4 regions of the Serratia sp. TSA_105.2 genome follow, and region 1 is predicted to be linked to each of the others. Evidence: predicted binding sites of a transcription regulator. Region 1 holds the regulator's gene; each other region holds the start of a gene.
The links. The regulator CRP, encoded in region 1, controls carbon source genes, mostly activating them, when cyclic AMP is high. The targets are predictions, from matches to a motif close to ATGTGANNNNNNTCACAT.

Region 1 (4,104 bases):
CGTGCGCCGCCAGCTGAAAAACGGCGAAGTGGTGCTGGTGTGGTCGGAACTGCACGAGAGCGTCAACATCATGCCGCGCGGCCAGTTCCGCGCCGGGCAGGAAGAAATTTAGTGGCGCTCGGTTCTATGACTGACGGAAAAAATCAGGTAACAATGGGGCATTGCAAACCAGCGCGCGCCATTTTTTCCTGAGATAGAGAGCGTCAACAAGAGCCACAATAATCCCCTGACGCCGGCGCATTCAACACGGAGTGACAACCACCATGTCTGCCAAACATCCCGTTATCGCGGTGACCGGTTCCAGCGGCGCCGGCACCACCACCACCAGCGTGGCGTTCCGCAAAATATTCCAACAGCTCAACATTCGCGCCGCCGAGTTAGAGGGTGACAGCTTCCACCGCTACACCCGGCCGGAAATGGATGCGGCGATCCGCAAGGCGCGCGATCTGGGCAGACACATCAGCTATTTCGGCCCCGAGGCCAACGACTTCGGCCTGCTGCAGCAGAGCTTTATCGACTACGGCAAGAACGGCACCGGGCGCTCGCGCAAGTATCTGCACACCTACGATGAAGCGGTGCCCTACAATCAGGTGCCGGGTACCTTCACCCCGTGGGAACCGCTGCCGGCGCCGACCGACGTGCTGTTTTACGAGGGGCTGCACGGCGGCGTGGTCACCGAGCACCACGACGTAGCCAACCACGTCGATCTGCTGGTTGGCGTGGTACCGATCGTCAACCTGGAATGGATCCAGAAACTGATCCGCGATACCGGCGAGCGCGGTCACTCTCGCGAAGCGGTGATGGACTCGGTGGTGCGTTCGATGGAAGATTACATCAACTACATCACGCCGCAGTTCTCGCGCACCCACATCAACTTCCAGCGCGTGCCGACGGTGGACACCTCCAACCCGTTCGCCGCCAAGGCGATTCCCTCACTGGACGAAAGCTTCGTGGTGATCCACTTCCGCGGGCTGGATCAGATAGACTTCCCCTATTTGCTGGCGATGCTGCAGGGCTCGTTTATCTCACACATCAATACGTTAGTGGTGCCGGGCGGCAAGATGGGGCTGGCGATGGAGCTGATCATGGCGCCGCTGGTGCAGCGGTTGCTGGAAGGCAAGAAGATCGAATAAATGCGTTAAGCGCGGCGCCGAGCCGCGCTCCGTCTCGATTACGCCGGTTGGCGGATCTCGAAGCTGTGGGTCACCGTGGCGGCCTTGTTGAGCATCAGCGCCACCGAGCAGTATTTCTCCGCCGACAGGTTCACCGCACGCTCGACGATCTTGTCGGTCAGGTCCTGGCCGGTAACGATGAAGTGCAGGTTGATATGGGTGAACAACCGCGGGGCTTCTTCGCGGCGCTCGGAGGTCAGCTTCACCTCGCAGTCGCGCACGTCGTTGCGCCCTTTTTGCAGGATGGACACCACGTCGATCGCGCTGCAGCCGCCCACCGACATCAGCACCATCTCCATCGGGCTGGGCGCTTTATCACCGGCGTTGCCGTCCATCAGCACCTGGTGGCCGGAGGCCGATTCACCCAAAAACGTTAACCCTTCCACCCATTTAACTCTTGCCTGCATTCTGGTCACTCCGGTTGATTTCTTAAAATCAGGGTACGCTTTCGCATAGAAACAGGCAACGTAACCTGATGCTAATCATGCTGAAGCGAGACAACACGAGACACCCGCCTTACTCTGTGCTACAAACAGAGCCGCAATAAATCTTTCCGGGACACTGAATTTCAGGGAAACGCCCAGAGAAAGGCTCCTTTACCGGTATGTTAACAGAATGTAGCTTGCAGCGCTTACGGCAAGTTAATATGCTAGAGCGACAGCGTATTTTTATGACACGCCTCAAAACTTGCCGGTAGCCCTCGCTCATGACTGCGGCTACAGGCGGGTTTTACAGGGAACTCTGACCCCTGTGACACAAGGCAGCGATAACAACAGAGGATAACAGCGAATGGTTCTCGGCAAACCGCAAACAGACCCTACTCTCGAATGGTTCCTGTCTCATTGCCATATCCACAAATATCCATCGAAGAGTACGCTGATTCACCAAGGTGAAAAGGCCGAAACGCTTTACTACATCGTGAAAGGCTCCGTCGCGGTGCTGATCAAGGATGAAGAAGGTAAAGAGATGATCCTGTCCTACCTCAACCAGGGGGATTTCATCGGCGAGCTCGGATTGTTCGAAGAAGGCCAGGAGCGCAGCGCCTGGGTTCGCGCGAAAACCGCCTGTGAAGTGGCCGAAATTTCCTACAAGAAATTCCGTCAGTTGATCCAGGTGAACCCGGACATCCTGATGCGTCTGTCCGCCCAAATGGCGAGCCGCCTGCAGGTCACCTCCGAAAAAGTGGGCAACCTCGCCTTCCTGGACGTTACCGGCCGCATCGCGCAAACCCTGCTGAATCTGGCGAAGCAACCCGACGCCATGACTCACCCGGACGGCATGCAGATCAAAATCACCCGTCAGGAGATCGGCCAGATCGTCGGCTGCTCGCGTGAAACCGTTGGCCGTATTCTGAAAATGCTGGAAGATCAAAACCTGATTTCCGCCCACGGCAAAACCATTGTCGTCTACGGCACCCGTTAATCTCTGAAGAAACGGCGCAATCTGCGCCGTTTTTTTATCTGCTCTCTGCCATGTGGCGCCGCCTGATCTACCACCCGGAAATCAACTACGCACTGCGACAAACGCTGGTGTTGTGCCTGCCGGTGCTGTTCGGCCTGCTGATAGGCCAGCTGCAGCTCGGCCTGATGTTCTCTCTGGTGCCCGCCTGCTGCAATATCGCCGGGCTGGACACGCCGCATAAGCGCTTCTTTAAACGGCTGATCGTCGGCGGGTCGCTGTTCGCCTTCAGCAGCGTGCTGCTGCAACAGGCCATGTTGTGGCACCTGCCGCTGCCGGCGCTGATGCTGGGCCTGGCGCTGCTGCTCGGCGTCACCGGTGAAATCAGCCCGCTGCACGCCCGGCTGTTGCCGGCGGCGCTGGTGGCCGCCATCTTCGCCCTCAGCACGGCCGGCACGGTGCCCATCTGGCAGGCGCCGCTGCTGTACGCCATCGGCACCGCCTGGTACGGCTTATTCACCTGGTTCTGGTTCAAGCTGTGGAAAGAGCAGCCGATGCGCGAGACGCTCAGCCAGCTCTACCTGGAACTGGCGGACTATTTCGAAGCCAAATACTCGCTGCTGACCCAGCACACCGATCCGCAGACCGCGCTGCCTCCGCTGCTGGTGCGCCAGCAAAAGGTGATGGACCTGATCAGCCTGTTGTACCAACAGCTTAATTTCCTGCCGCACGCCAACAACCTCGAGCAAAAGCGCCTGCAGCGCGCCTTTCAGGTGGCGATGGACCTGCAGGAGCACATCACCGTCAGCCTGCATCTGCCGGAAGAGGTGCAAAAACTGGTGGAGCAGAGCCAGGCCGAAGCGATCATTCGCCGCAATGCTCAGGTGATCGCCGGCCGGCTGCGCGTGGTGGCGCACGATATTCTCTACCATCAACATTCGAAGCGCTTCTCCATGACCCACGAGCTGGCGGCGCTGGAAAAAATGGCGGCGCAGCATCCCGATAACCCGGTCGGCCAGTTTTGTTATTACCACTTCAGCCGCATCGCCCGCCTGCTGCGCACCCAGCATCCGCTGTACCGCCGCGACCTGATGCCCGGCCAGCACCGCCTGCCGTTTTGGCCGGCGCTGGTCAGCTATCTGTCGTTCAAATCCACCGCCCTGCGCAACGCCGCGCGGCTGGGCGTAACGCTGGCGGTCGGCAGCAGCCTGGGTGCGGTATTCAACCTGCCGAAGCCTTACTGGATCCTGCTCACCATCATGCTGGTGAGCCAAAACGGGTATAACGCCACCCGGGTGCGTATTCAGCACCGTGCGCTGGGCACGATTGCCGGGCTATTGCTGGCAGCCGGGCTGCTGCAGCTGCAGTTGCCGGAGGGAGAAACGCTGAGCATCATGCTGGTGATCACGCTGCTGGCCTACCTGGTTTCGCGCAAGAACTACGGGCTGTCGGTGATTGGCTTTACGGTCACGGCGGTTTACACCCTGCAGCTGCTGGCGCTGAACGGCTCGCATTTTCTGGTACCGCGCCTGAT
Region 2 (4,104 bases), on a different contig from region 1:
CGCCTCGCATTCGCACACCAGGCTGGTGTCGAGCCGATCGGCCGCCGGCACCTGGCTGGCGCGATCGCCGTGGCGATAAATTGCTGAGCCGCGAATACTGGCGGGCAGTGAAACCACGCTGCGCACCGTTTCCTCCGCCGACTGGCGGGAGCCGGGCAACGCGTCCTGCGCGGTGGTGCACGGGCGGTTTACGCCAAGCTTCTCGCACACCTTGTCGGTGGCCCACTCCGCCATCAGGCGGTAAGTCATCAGCTTGCCGCCGGTGATGGTGATAAACCCTTCCAGCCCGTCGCGGCTGGCGTGATCGAGCAGCACGATGCCGCGGCTGACGTTGCGCCCGCTGGGATCGTCGTCGCTGGCCACCAGCGGCCGTACCCCGGCGTAGGCACGCAGAATGCGGGTCTGCGCCAGGGTGGGCGCCAGCAGCGCCCCCTCGCGGATCAGAATGTCCACTTCCTGCGGGGTCACCAGCATGTTGTCAATTTGGTCGTAGTCGATATGGGTCGAGGTAGTACCGATCAACGAGATGGTGTCGCCCGGCACCAGGATGTCGGCGTCTGCCGGTTTGCGGCAGCGGTTGATCACCATGTTGTTGATGCGGTGGCCGAGGATCAGCAGCGCCCCCTTGGCCGGGAACATGCGGATGCGCAAATCGGCGTATTCGGCGATCTGCTGGCCCCAGATGCCGGCGGCGTTGACCACCACCGACGCGTGCAGCTCATAGCGCCGCTGATTCTGATGGTCGTAAACGCGCACGCCCGTTACCCGATCGCCGCTGCGCAACAATCCCACCACCTGGTGGTAGGTCAGGATCTGCGCGCCATGCTCGCGCGCGTCCAACATGTTGGCGGCGGTCAGTCGGAAAGGATCGACGGTGCCGTCCGGCACGCGCACCGCGCCGATCAACGCCGAGTTGGCCGCCGGCTCCAGCCGCAGCGCCAGCTGCGGGTCGATCGCTTCGGCGTCGATGTCGGCCTGGCGACAGGCGGCGATAAACTGTTGCTGATAGTCCAGTGAGTCCTGCGGCAGGGTGATGAACAGCCCATCGGTGCGTTCGATACAGTGATGAGCGATACGTTTCAGGATGCGGTTTTCTTCGATGCACTCGCGCGCCGACTCGCCATCGGTCACCGCATAGCGCGCGCCACTGTGCAATAAACCGTGGTTGCGGCCGGTGGCGCCGGTGGCGATGTCGTGGCGCTCCAGCAAGATGCAGCGCAAGCCGCGCCGCGCACAGTCGCGGGCAATGCCTGCGCCGGTGGCGCCGCCGCCGATGATGATTACATCCGTTTCGCCGCCGTCAAAATAGCTGCTCATGTCGCTCCCTCAGGATCGGTAGTTATGAGCCTATTGAGCCACGGTTATTAGGGTCTTTGTTTGATAAGGAACAATAACGAACATAAAACGAAATAAAAATGACCACAAAAAACCATCAATGTGATCATAATCACGATTTTTGGACGTTTTTCTATTTCATAACGTTAACGAATCGCTCAAAATCCGCCGTGGTTTCATGAAAGTGTAACAATTGCGCCATTCGTCACAGCGACACCAGGCGTATTTGTCGACAATGGCGCTCGTTATGGAACACAAAAACACCACATTCGATATCCGCTCAATCATCAAATGAACGTAAAAGGTCATATTGATGTGATAACAGATAAAGCCATCGGAGGCGCTCATGTTGAGTATTTTTAAGCCGGCCGCACACACCGCCCGTGTGCCGAGCGATAAGGTAGACCCGCTCTACCGTAAGCTGCGCTGGCAAATTTTCCTGGGGATCTTCTTCGGTTACGCCGCTTACTATCTGGTGCGTAAGAACTTCACCCTGGCCATGCCTTACCTGATCGAACAAGGCTTCAGCCGCGGCGACCTCGGCTTCGCGCTGTCGGGCATCTCCATCGCCTACGGCTTCTCCAAATTCATCATGGGTTCGGTCTCCGACCGTTCCAACCCGCGGGTGTTCCTGCCCGCCGGCCTGATCCTGGCGGCGGCGGTGATGTTGTTCATGGGCTTCGTGCCATGGGCCACCTCCAGCATCGCCATCATGTTCGTCCTGCTGTTCCTGTGCGGCTGGTTCCAGGGCATGGGTTGGCCGCCGTGCGGCCGCACCATGGTGCACTGGTGGTCGCAGAAAGAACGCGGCGGCATCGTTTCCATCTGGAACTGCGCCCACAACGTGGGTGGCGGCCTGCCGCCGCTGCTGTTCCTGCTGGGTATGGCCTGGTTCAACGACTGGCACGCGGCGCTGTACATGCCGGCCTTCGGCGCCATCCTGGTGGCCCTGATCGCCTTCGCCCTGATGCGCGACACCCCGCAATCCTGTGGCCTGCCGCCGATTGAAGAGTACAAAAACGACTATCCGGACGACTACAGCGAAAAAGACGAAGAAGAGCTGACCGCCAAGCAGATCTTCATGCAGTACATTCTGCCGAACAAGCTGCTGTGGTACATCGCGGTCGCCAACGTGTTCGTCTATCTGCTGCGTTACGGCATTCTGGACTGGTCGCCGACCTACCTGAAAGAAGTGAAACACTTCGCGCTGGACAAGTCGTCCTGGGCCTACTTCCTGTATGAATACGCCGGTATCCCGGGCACCCTGCTGTGCGGCTGGATGTCGGACAAAGTGTTCAAAGGCAACCGCGGCGCCACCGGCGTGTTCTTCATGACGCTGGTGACCATCGCCACCGTGGTGTTCTGGATGAACCCGGCCGGTAACCCGACCGTGGACATGATCTGTATGCTGGTCATCGGCTTCCTGATCTACGGCCCGGTGATGCTGATCGGCCTGCACGCGCTGGAGCTGGCGCCGAAGAAAGCCGCCGGCACCGCCGCGGGCTTCACCGGCCTGTTCGGTTACCTGGGCGGCTCGGTTGCAGCCAGCGCCATCGTCGGTTACACCGTGGACTTCTTCGGTTGGGACGGCGGCTTCATGGTGATGATCGGCGGCGGCGTGCTGGCGGTTATCCTGCTGCTGCTGACCATGCTGAACGAAAAGAAACACCACGCGGAAATCGCCGCCAAGCGCGGTTAAGCGTCACACGACTTTTGCATGATTTAAAGGCCGCCCTGCGGCCTTTTTACTACCCTGCCCCCAACAACACGGAGAAAAACGGAATGCGGACTCAAGTCAAAGCCCTGCTGACAGGGATCATTCTCGCCACCTCGATGGTCAGCGCCGCACAGGCAGCGGACAAAGTGGTGATCGCCCACCGCGGCGCCAGCGGCTACCTGCCGGAACACACCCTGCCGGCGAAAGCGATGGCCTACGCCCAGGGCGCCGATTACCTCGAACAAGATCTGGTGATGACCAAGGACAACGAGCTGGTGGTGTTGCACGATCATTACCTCGATCGCGTCACCGACGTCGCCGAACGCTTCCCGGACCGCGCGCGCAAAGACGGCCGCTACTACGCCATCGACTTTACGCTGGCGGAGATCAAATCGCTGAAGTTCACCGAAGGCTTTGAAATCGAAAACGGCAAGAAGGTACAGGGTTATCCTGGCCGCTTCCCGATGGGCAAATCCGACTTCCGCGTACACACCTTCCAGGAAGAGATCGAGTTCGTGCAGGGTCTGAACCATTCGACCGGCAAAAACATCGGCATCTACCCGGAAATCAAGGCGCCGTGGTTCCACAAACAGGAAGGCAAAGACATCTCCAGCAAAGTGCTGGCGGTGCTCAAGCAGTACGGCTATACCGGCAAGAACGATAACGTCTACCTGCAGTGCTTCGACGCCAACGAGCTCAAACGCATCAAGAACGATCTGGAGCCGAAGCTGGGCATGGATCTGAAGCTGGTGCAGCTGATCGCCTATAACGACTGGCAGGAAACCTACGAGCAGAAAGCCGACGGCAAGTGGGTAGAATACGACTACGACTGGATGTTCAAGCCGGGCGCGATGAAGAAAATCGCTCAGTATGCCGACGGCATCGGGCCGGACTACCACATGCTGGTGGTCGCGGATCAATCCAAGCCGGGCCACATCGTGCTGACTGACATGGTGAAAGAAGCGCATGCCAGCAAGCTGGCGGTGCATCCGTTCACCATCCGCGCCGATGCGCTGCCGAAGTACGTGACCGACGTGAACCAGCTGTATGAC
Region 3 (4,104 bases), on a different contig from region 1:
CTGGAAAAGATGTAGTTGTTCGGCTTGAACTCACCGCCGCACAGGACCACCTTGCAGTTCGGTTTGTCCTGCAGCGCCAGGAAGGTGTTCAGCGAATGACAGACGGCGGTGAAGGCCAGCTCGTCGGGGATGGCGTCGATGATCGCCGGGGTGGTGGTGCCACAGTCGAAAAACACCGTGTCGTTTTCGTTAATCAACGGCGCCGCCAGCAGGCCGATGCGCCGTTTCTCCGTCACCTGCTTGGCTTTTTGATCGGAAACAAAGTAGTTGGTCACGCCGTTGCTGCGCGGATCGGTCACCACGTAACCGCCGAGCAGCACCACCGCCGCCGGTTCGGCGCTCAGATCGCGGCGAATGGTCATCTCCGAGACCCCCAGCAGCGCGGCGGCTTCTTTCAGGTGGATCTTGTCAGCGCGTTTTAACGCCTGAACTAGCCGGTTGATACGTTCTTCGCGCCGCGTTTCCATAGGTCCGTCTTCCCACAGGTGATAGAGGTAAAGGGCGTGCCGGCATTTCCGGCTAAACACAACGATGCGGGGCAATATCGGGCCGCCTTGGCCGCCCGTATTGTCCCGCATCGTTGTGTATTGGCTATGCCCGTCAGGGCATGCCGACGATCAGTAGCTGCCCGCCGCCGGCTGGGCGCCGGAAACGATGGCGACGCCGGAGCTGGTGCCGATACGCGTGGCGCCGGCGTTGATCATCTTCTCGGCGGTGGCGCGATCGCGCACGGCGCCGGAAGCTTTCACGCCCATTTTGCTGCCCACGGTCTCGCGCATCAGTTTGACGTGCTCTTCCCGAGCGCCGCCGGTGCTGAAGCCGGTGGAAGTTTTCACGAAGGCCACATCGAGTTCGCGACACATTTCACAAACCTGGACGATCTGTGCATCGCTGAGCAGGCAGGTTTCCAATATTACCTTCAACGGGATCGCCGCGCAAACCTCGCGCACGGCGGCGATGTCGGCTTTCACTTCGTCCAGCAGGCCGCTTTTCAACCAGCCGACGTTGATCACCATATCGATCTCTTGCGCGCCGGCGGCGATCGCCGCTTTGGCTTCAAAGGCTTTGGCGACGGTCAGGCCAGCGCCCAGCGGGAAACCGATCACCGAGCAGACTTTCACGGTGCTTTCCTGCAGCAGTTGGGCCGCCAGCGGCACGTAGCCGGAGTTGACGCATACCGCATAGAAGTTGTGCTGTTGCGCCTCTTCACACAGTTTGGCGATCTGCATTTCGGTGGCGTCCATCGCCAGCAGGGTGTGGTCAACGTAGCTGGCGTAATCGATGTTTTCGATGGTCATCGCGGTTCCTTAGTGAGGTTAAGACAGTAAACGGGGTGAGTAATGTGAAAATAATAACATTACGATGCTGATAAACCTAGTGGTGTTTAAAAATGTCGACGAGATCGACGATATGATGCCGTTATGTGTATACATTAAGGACGATTGATTTGTTATTTAAATAACATTTTGGGGCTCGCGGCCTGCGCGAGCGAAACGTCGAGGGAAAAAAGATGAAGATCAACATCGATCTGGCTCCTGAAGCTTTCGGGGCGCAGCGGCAGGAACTGTTCCGCAACGCGGATTTCGCGGTGAGTGCGCATCGCTGCGCAAAACGCGGGCCGATGCTGACGCTGGCGAACAGCCGTGGCGCGCTGACGGTTTTACCGTATCAGGGCCTCGCGATCTGGGACGCTGAGTTTGACGGTTACTCACTGAAGTCGGGCCGCCGCAGCGTGCGGGGCGCAGGAAAAAAGCGCGCTGACGATGCCGCGTTCTATCCCGCCTGGTCGGGTCAGGACCCGGCGCCGCCACAGATGCAGCGCGTGTGGCTGCAGCTGGCAGGCGATGAGTTGGCGTTGCACGGTGAGGGCGAGCGGTTGGGCGGCCATTGGCGCATCGGCCCGGCGCTGCGTCTGGCGGCGCAGAGCGCGCAGTTCGCCATAGAGATGAAGGTCACCAACCTGGGCGAGCGGCCGCAGCCGCTGCGCTATGTTTGCTGCCTCAACTACGATTGCATTCCCGACGCGGTATTCCGCCAGAATCTGCCGACACCGGCTTTGATAGGGGATGCGATCGGGCAGGAGCTGCTGTGCTCTGACGATCTGACGCGTTACGTGGATCAGGCCGAGTTCTTTATGCTGGCGCCGCAAGGCCGACGCTATGTGACGCGCTTCGCCACCGGGCAATTCAACTATGGTCTCCGGCGCATCGCCGTTCAGGGCAACCGGCGGCTGCTGGCTTTTATCCAGCCGGCGAACTGTCGGCCGAACGCGCCGGAAGGGGAGGCGGGAGTGATGCTGGGAGCGGGAAAAACGCGGGCGTTTTGTGTGACCACCGGCGTGGTGTGAAATCACGGGGCGGTAACGCCCCGGTCATGTTGTGCGGTTACTCTTTCACCCAGCCGCGACGGATGGCGAAGGCGAACAGGAAGCGATACAGGCGCGACAGCTTGTCGGCGAGGATATCGCCGAACAGATTCCACACCAGCTGAGCGAACAGGCAGCCGACCAGGCCGAGCAGGAAACCGCCGACCATATCCAGCGGCCAGTGCACGCCGAGGTAAACGCGTGACCAGGCGATGCCGACGGCGACAATCATCAGCAGCGCACCGGACCAGACCCGGTGCCAGAACAGGAACGCCAGCGCAAAGGTAAAGATGGCGGTGCCGTGATCGCTGGGGAACGAACTGTCCGGCGCGTGCGCCAGGAAGGTATAACCCACGCCGGCGACGAACGGGCGCTCATGCGGCAGCAGCGCGCCGATAGTGGAGGCGGCAAGCATGGCGAACAGCAGCGCGATCGTGGTTTTCGCCACCACTTCGCGCTGCGAAACCAGCTGGCTTCGCGGCCCCCACAGCCACAGGCCGACGATCAGCAGCGGCACGATAATGATAAGATCGCGTGCCAAAAAGGTGGCGAAATCGATCATCCACTCGGGAGACGCCGGGGTCGCATTGATCCAAGCGAAAAGAACATGGTTTAACTGCTCCATAACCGTTACCTCATCTTGCGGCTCCAATAGCCGCTAACCGTCCAATAAATAGCCAACTGGCTTAACCAAACCCACCAACCCGCCCACAGGTTATGGGTAAGAAAATGTGCGCCGCGCATGATCTGACCAAAGCCCATCAACATGCCGAGCGCAATACCGCCGCACCAGCACCACCAGGCCAGGCGCGGGCGCTGCGGATAAAACAGGAAAAACAACGCCATGACTGCGAAACCGCTCGAGGCGTGCCCGCCGGGGAAACAGCGACCGGGGCCGGGCAGCGCCGGCACCGCGCCGAACAGCGGGAAGGACATCGCCTTGCCGCCGTACTCGATCAGATCCCACGGACAGGAGTGCGCGCTGGTGGCCTTGAGAATGCCCACCACCAGCGGGCCGATGCCGAGAAGCAGCATGCTGACAATCAGGCGCGCGCTGCGGCGATAGATGCCCCAAAACAGCGCCAGTACCGCCCCGACGATCACTATTTGCTTCAGCAGGCGGTGGTTGATCAGGTCCAGCCAATAATTGTTTTGCCACGGGAAATGCCCGCTGGCGGCATCGTACCAATAATTGCTGATCGCCCAGTCCAGCTGTTCGTTGCGGGAGAGCCACAGGAAGACCAAACCGCTGATCAGCAGGACAAAAACTTGCCAACGGTAAAAGGATGTCGGCAGGGAGTAAAGGGCGGTTGTCTTATTTTGCGGTGCCGTTGAGGATTGATTTAATGATGATTCTGGATTCACGCGCAGGCTCGGTGACAGGATTGAATAGCGCCACTGTAATAATTCTGTCTTAAGAAAACCTTAGTCCGCCGGTAAGAAAACCCTATCCGACGTTACCGCCTTCGGCTAAGGTAATCGTTTGCTTTTTTTGGGATGAGAGTGTGGTGATGAAGAATAAAGCGCGTGTCTTACTGTTGGCGGCTGCCGGTGCGGCCTTTTCTCCGCTGAGTTTTGGCCAACCTGCGGCCGCCGGGCCGATCGTGGTGCAGGGCGCCATGCCGGTAGAGGCGGAACGTTTCGCCCAGCGGTTGGAGAACCCGCGCGAGGAGCAGATCGGCGGCTGGCGCTTTTGGCACGGCACCGTAGACGGCTACCCGGTGGTGGTGTCGGAGACG
Region 4 (4,104 bases), on a different contig from region 1:
GCCGCGCTGAACGCCACCTGCGGCCAGTGCGCTGCGCCGCTGCCGCCGGGCAGCCGCTTTTGCCCGCAGTGCGGCGGCGGTGTGCCGTGAACCGGGGCGGTTGGACGTTCGCGCTGCTGCTGGGCGCAATGGCGCTGTGGACCGTGTTGGCCTGCGGCGTGGCCGGCGTGCTGACCTGGCTCCCGGCGTTGGCGGACGCGGCCGGCGGCGCATCGCTGCCGGTGAGCGGTGCGCTGACTTTGGTGCCGCAGGCGGTGCTGGATGCCTGGCTGCCGTGGCTGAAACAGCTGGGCAGCGGGCTGGCGAGCTATTTTCCTCTGCTGCTGAACTGGGCGGGCTACGCCGTCTGGCTGCTGTGGGGCCTCGGCATGCTGGCTCTGATGCTGCTGGGCGCGCTGGCGCACCGCTATTTGAGCGCCGCTCAGCGATAACCCTGATAGACTGCCGCCACCCGTTCGAAATAGTCGGTTAGGTAGTTGATACATACCTGCACCTTCAGCGGCAGTTTGTCCTTCTCGGTATAGAGCGCGTAGATCGGCCGCGGATCCGAATGGTAGCTTTTGAACAGGATCTCGATCTCGCCGCGTTTGATCTCTTCGATCACCCACATCAGCGGGGCGTAGGCGATGCCGGCGCCGTTTTTCAGCCAACGGATCATGGTGGAGGAGTCGTTGGTGACGAAGCGCCCCTGTGGTGAAATGCGCGTGGTGATGCCCTCCGGCGACATCAGTTCAAATTCGCTGTCGGGGCGCACGCTGTACTCGAGCCAGGAAAAGTTGACCATGTCGCTCGGCTTCTGTGGCGTGCCGTGCTGGCTGAGGTAGCTTTTGGCCGCGCACACCACCATCGGCATCTGCCCCAGGCGGCGGGAGAACAGGCTGGAGTCCTGCAGCGCGCCGGTACGGATCACCAGATCCAATCCGTCGGTGATCAGATCTGGCGCCGGAATGCCGGTCACCAGGTTGACCGTCAGGCCCGGGTACTCTTTCATCATCTCGGCGGTCATGTTCGCCAGCACGTTTTGCGCCATGGTGGATGAGCTGCCGATGCGCAGCGTGCCGGCGGGGGTATTGTTAAACGCGTACAACTGCTCATGCACTTCGCTGACTTCCTGCAGCATGCGTCGGCAGCCCTGATAGTAGATTTTGCCGGCCTCGGTCAGGCCGATGCTGCGCGTGCTGCGGTTCAACAGCTTGACCTGCAGCTCATTTTCCAATTTCGAGACGGTTTGGCTAATCGATGAAACGCTCATGTCGAGCTGGCGCGCGGCCGCGGTAAACGACCCGAACTCAACCACTTTGGCGAATACCGACATCCGTTTTAATCTTTCCATTATTCACTCTGGCTTAAAAGTGATTTAGATCACAGATTGTTGATGCCTTGATAGTAAGCAGGCTAATATAACGTGGTCGGGTGAATAGACCTTACCAACGTGCGAGAGCGAGCGGCGACGTAATCCTGCCGCTCCTCCGGCACCCTCGCAATCCCTGTCGTGGACGTCTGCCCCAAAGTTTAACCTTTTTTCGGGTTCGTGACCTGGACAAGCTGTCTGGTCAAGATTTGTGGCGCGCGCACGCTAAAATGTAAAGAGAATGTGAATGGCGAGATGTGTCTTTCCCCGGCGCAGTGAACAATAAGGAAAAATTGATGAGTTTGCTTCCGGTTATGGTCATCTTCGGACTGTCGTTTCCGCCGGTGTTTTTCGAGCTGCTGGTGTCGCTGGCGCTGTTTTTTCTCTTGCGCCGCCTGCTGCAGCCGACGGGGATTTACGATTTTGTCTGGCATCCGGCGCTGTTTAATACCGCGCTGTATTGCTGCTTGTTTTATCTGATTTCATGTCTTTTTGTTTGAGGTCGCTGTGAAAAATTTTTCGATAAAAATAACCCGAATCGCGATCACTTTGATTCTTGTGCTGCTGGGCATCGTTGCGGTGTTCAAGGCCTGGGTGTTCTACACCGAGTCGCCGTGGACGCGTGACGCCAAGTTTACCGCCGACGTGGTGGCGATCGCGCCGGACGTCAGCGGCCTGCTGACCGACGTGCCGGTGGTGGACAACCAGCTGGTGAAGAAAGGCCAGGTGCTGTTCGTGGTCGATCGGCCGCGCTATGAGCAGGCGCTGGCGGAGGCCGGTGCCGACGTCGCCTACTATCAAGCGCTGGCGGCGGAAAAACGGCGTGAGGCCGGCCGCCGCGTGAAGTTGGGCGTGCAGGCGATGTCGCAGGAAGAAATCGACCAGTCGAACAACTCGCTGCAGACCGTGCAGCACCAGCTGGCGAAGGCCGTGGCGGCGCGCGAGCTGGCGCAGCTGGATCTGGAGCGCACCACGGTGCGCGCCCCGGCCGATGGCTGGATCACCAACCTCAACGTCCACGCCGGCGAATACATCACCCGCGGCTCGGTGGCGGTGGCGCTGGTGAAGAAAGACTCCTTCTACATTCTGGCGTATCTGGAAGAAACCAAGCTGACCGGCCTGAATAAGGGCGACCGCGCGGAGATCACCCCGCTCGGCAGCAATCGCATCATGCATGGCACCGTCGACAGCGTGGCGGCCGCGGTGAACAACAGCAGCAGCACGGTTAACAATAAAGGGTTGGCCTCGATCGACAGCAACCTGGAGTGGGTGCGCCTGGCGCAGCGCGTGCCGGTGAAGATCCTGCTGGACGCCAAGGACCAACAGCATCCGTACCCGGCCGGCACCACCGCCACCGTGGTGATCGTCGGCAAGAACGATCGCAATGCCGACAGCGGCTCGCCCTTTGTGCGCCTGATGCACCGGCTGCGTGAGTTCGGCTAATGAACAGCCCAACCTTTATCCGGCTGAGATTTGCCTTCAAACTCAGCTTCGCGATTGTGTTTGCGCTGTTCGTCGGCTTCCATCTCAACCTGGAAACCCCGCGCTGGTCGGCGATGACCGCCGCCATCGTCGCCGCCGGCCCGGCCTTTGCTGCCGGCGGTGAACCCTTCTCCGGCGCCATCCGCCACCGCGGCTGGCTGCGCATCATCGGCACCTTTATCGGCTGCTTTGTCGGCCTGATCATTATCATCACCACCGCCCGCGCGCCGGTGGTGATGCTGCTGCTGTGCTGCATCTGGGCCGGCTTCTGCACCTGGCTCTCTTCGCTGATCAAGGTCGAGAACTCCTACGCCTGGGGCCTGGCCGGCTATACCGCGCTGATCATCATCGTGACGGTCGCCACCAGCGAGGCCCATCTGCTGGAAGCGCCGCAGTTCGCCATCGAGCGTTGCAGCGAGATCGTGCTGGGCATCGTCAGCGCCGTATTGGCGGATCTGCTGTTCTCGCCGCGTTCGATCAAGCAGGACATCGATCGGGCGGTGGATCAGCTGTTGGTGGATCAATATCGCCTGATGCAGATGTGCATCAGCAACGCCGACAAAGAGGATATCGACCGCGCCTGGAGCAATCTGGTCAAGAGCACCACGGCGCTGGACGGCATGCGCAACAACCTGATGATGGAGTCCTCGCGCTGGCAGAAGGTCAACCGTCGGGTAAAAGCGCTGCATACCCTGTCGCTGACGCTGATCACCCAGGCCTGCGAAACCTATCTGATCCTGCTGAACCACCCGGATGCGCTGCAAGCGAGCCTGCGGGAGCAACTGATGGTGCCGGCGGAAACGCCGCAGGAGATCCACAAGCGCATGAAGCTGTTGCGCCAGGTGCTGACCACGCATCGCTCCGAGGAAACGCTGCCGACCCTCACCGGCTGGGTCGGCGCGGCAACGCGCTACCTGCTGCTGTCGAAGGGCGTACACACCAACGGCAGCATCAGCGCGGTGGAAGAGGACGTGTTGAGCAATGAAACCGTGGTCAAGCCGACCTCGGCAGAAGGGCATCATGCGCTGATCAACGGTCTGCGCACCTTTGTGGCCACGGCCTTCGGCTGCCTGCTGTGGCTGTGGACCGGCTGGACGTCCGGCAGCGGCTTTATGGTGATCATTGCGGTGATCACCTCGCTGGCGATGCGTACCCCGGCGCCGCGCATGGTGGCGATGGATTTCGTGCTGGGCATGCTGGCGGCGATCCCGGTCGGTTCCCTGTTCTTCATGGTGATCCTGCCGGCGACGCAGCAGAGCATTTTGCTGCTG

Region 2: glpT (glycerol-3-phosphate transporter) is a predicted target of CRP. The motif match lies at 1,436-1,453, and genes of this name have one in related genera.
Region 3: deoC (deoxyribose-phosphate aldolase) is a predicted target of CRP. The motif match lies at 1,341-1,358, and genes of this name have one in related genera.
Region 4: aaeR (HTH-type transcriptional activator AaeR) is a predicted target of CRP. The motif match lies at 1,351-1,368, and genes of this name have one in related genera.

Annotation. Positions count from the first base shown of each region.
Region 1 is NZ_JBQZFT010000017.1:22,927-27,030, forward strand. It holds gene ACUTSC_RS24260 (YheU family protein) at 1-112, shown strand, start outside; gene ACUTSC_RS24265 (phosphoribulokinase) at 264-1,133, shown strand; gene ACUTSC_RS24270 (OsmC family protein) at 1,172-1,579, opposite strand; gene crp (cAMP-activated global transcriptional regulator CRP) at 1,962-2,594, shown strand; gene ACUTSC_RS24280 (YccS/YhfK family putative transporter) at 2,645-4,104, shown strand, end outside.
Region 2 is NZ_JBQZFT010000006.1:12,880-16,983, forward strand. It holds gene glpA (anaerobic glycerol-3-phosphate dehydrogenase subunit A) at 1-1,317, opposite strand, end outside; gene glpT (glycerol-3-phosphate transporter) at 1,682-3,034, shown strand; gene glpQ (glycerophosphodiester phosphodiesterase) at 3,118-4,104, shown strand, end outside.
Region 3 is NZ_JBQZFT010000002.1:151,065-155,168, reverse strand. It holds gene deoR (DNA-binding transcriptional repressor DeoR) at 1-467, opposite strand, end outside; gene deoC (deoxyribose-phosphate aldolase) at 618-1,298, opposite strand; gene ACUTSC_RS07085 (hypothetical protein) at 1,511-2,347, shown strand; gene ybjG (undecaprenyl-diphosphate phosphatase) at 2,385-2,990, opposite strand; gene ACUTSC_RS07075 (phosphatase PAP2 family protein) at 2,996-3,730, opposite strand; gene ACUTSC_RS07070 (5'-methylthioadenosine/S-adenosylhomocysteine nucleosidase) at 3,877-4,104, shown strand, end outside.
Region 4 is NZ_JBQZFT010000001.1:141,214-145,317, forward strand. It holds gene ACUTSC_RS00535 (double zinc ribbon domain-containing protein) at 1-90, shown strand, start outside; gene ACUTSC_RS00540 (hypothetical protein) at 87-431, shown strand; gene aaeR (HTH-type transcriptional activator AaeR) at 422-1,333, opposite strand; gene aaeX (p-hydroxybenzoic acid efflux pump operon protein AaeX) at 1,648-1,851, shown strand; gene aaeA (p-hydroxybenzoic acid efflux pump subunit AaeA) at 1,859-2,794, shown strand; gene aaeB (p-hydroxybenzoic acid efflux pump subunit AaeB) at 2,794-4,104, shown strand, end outside.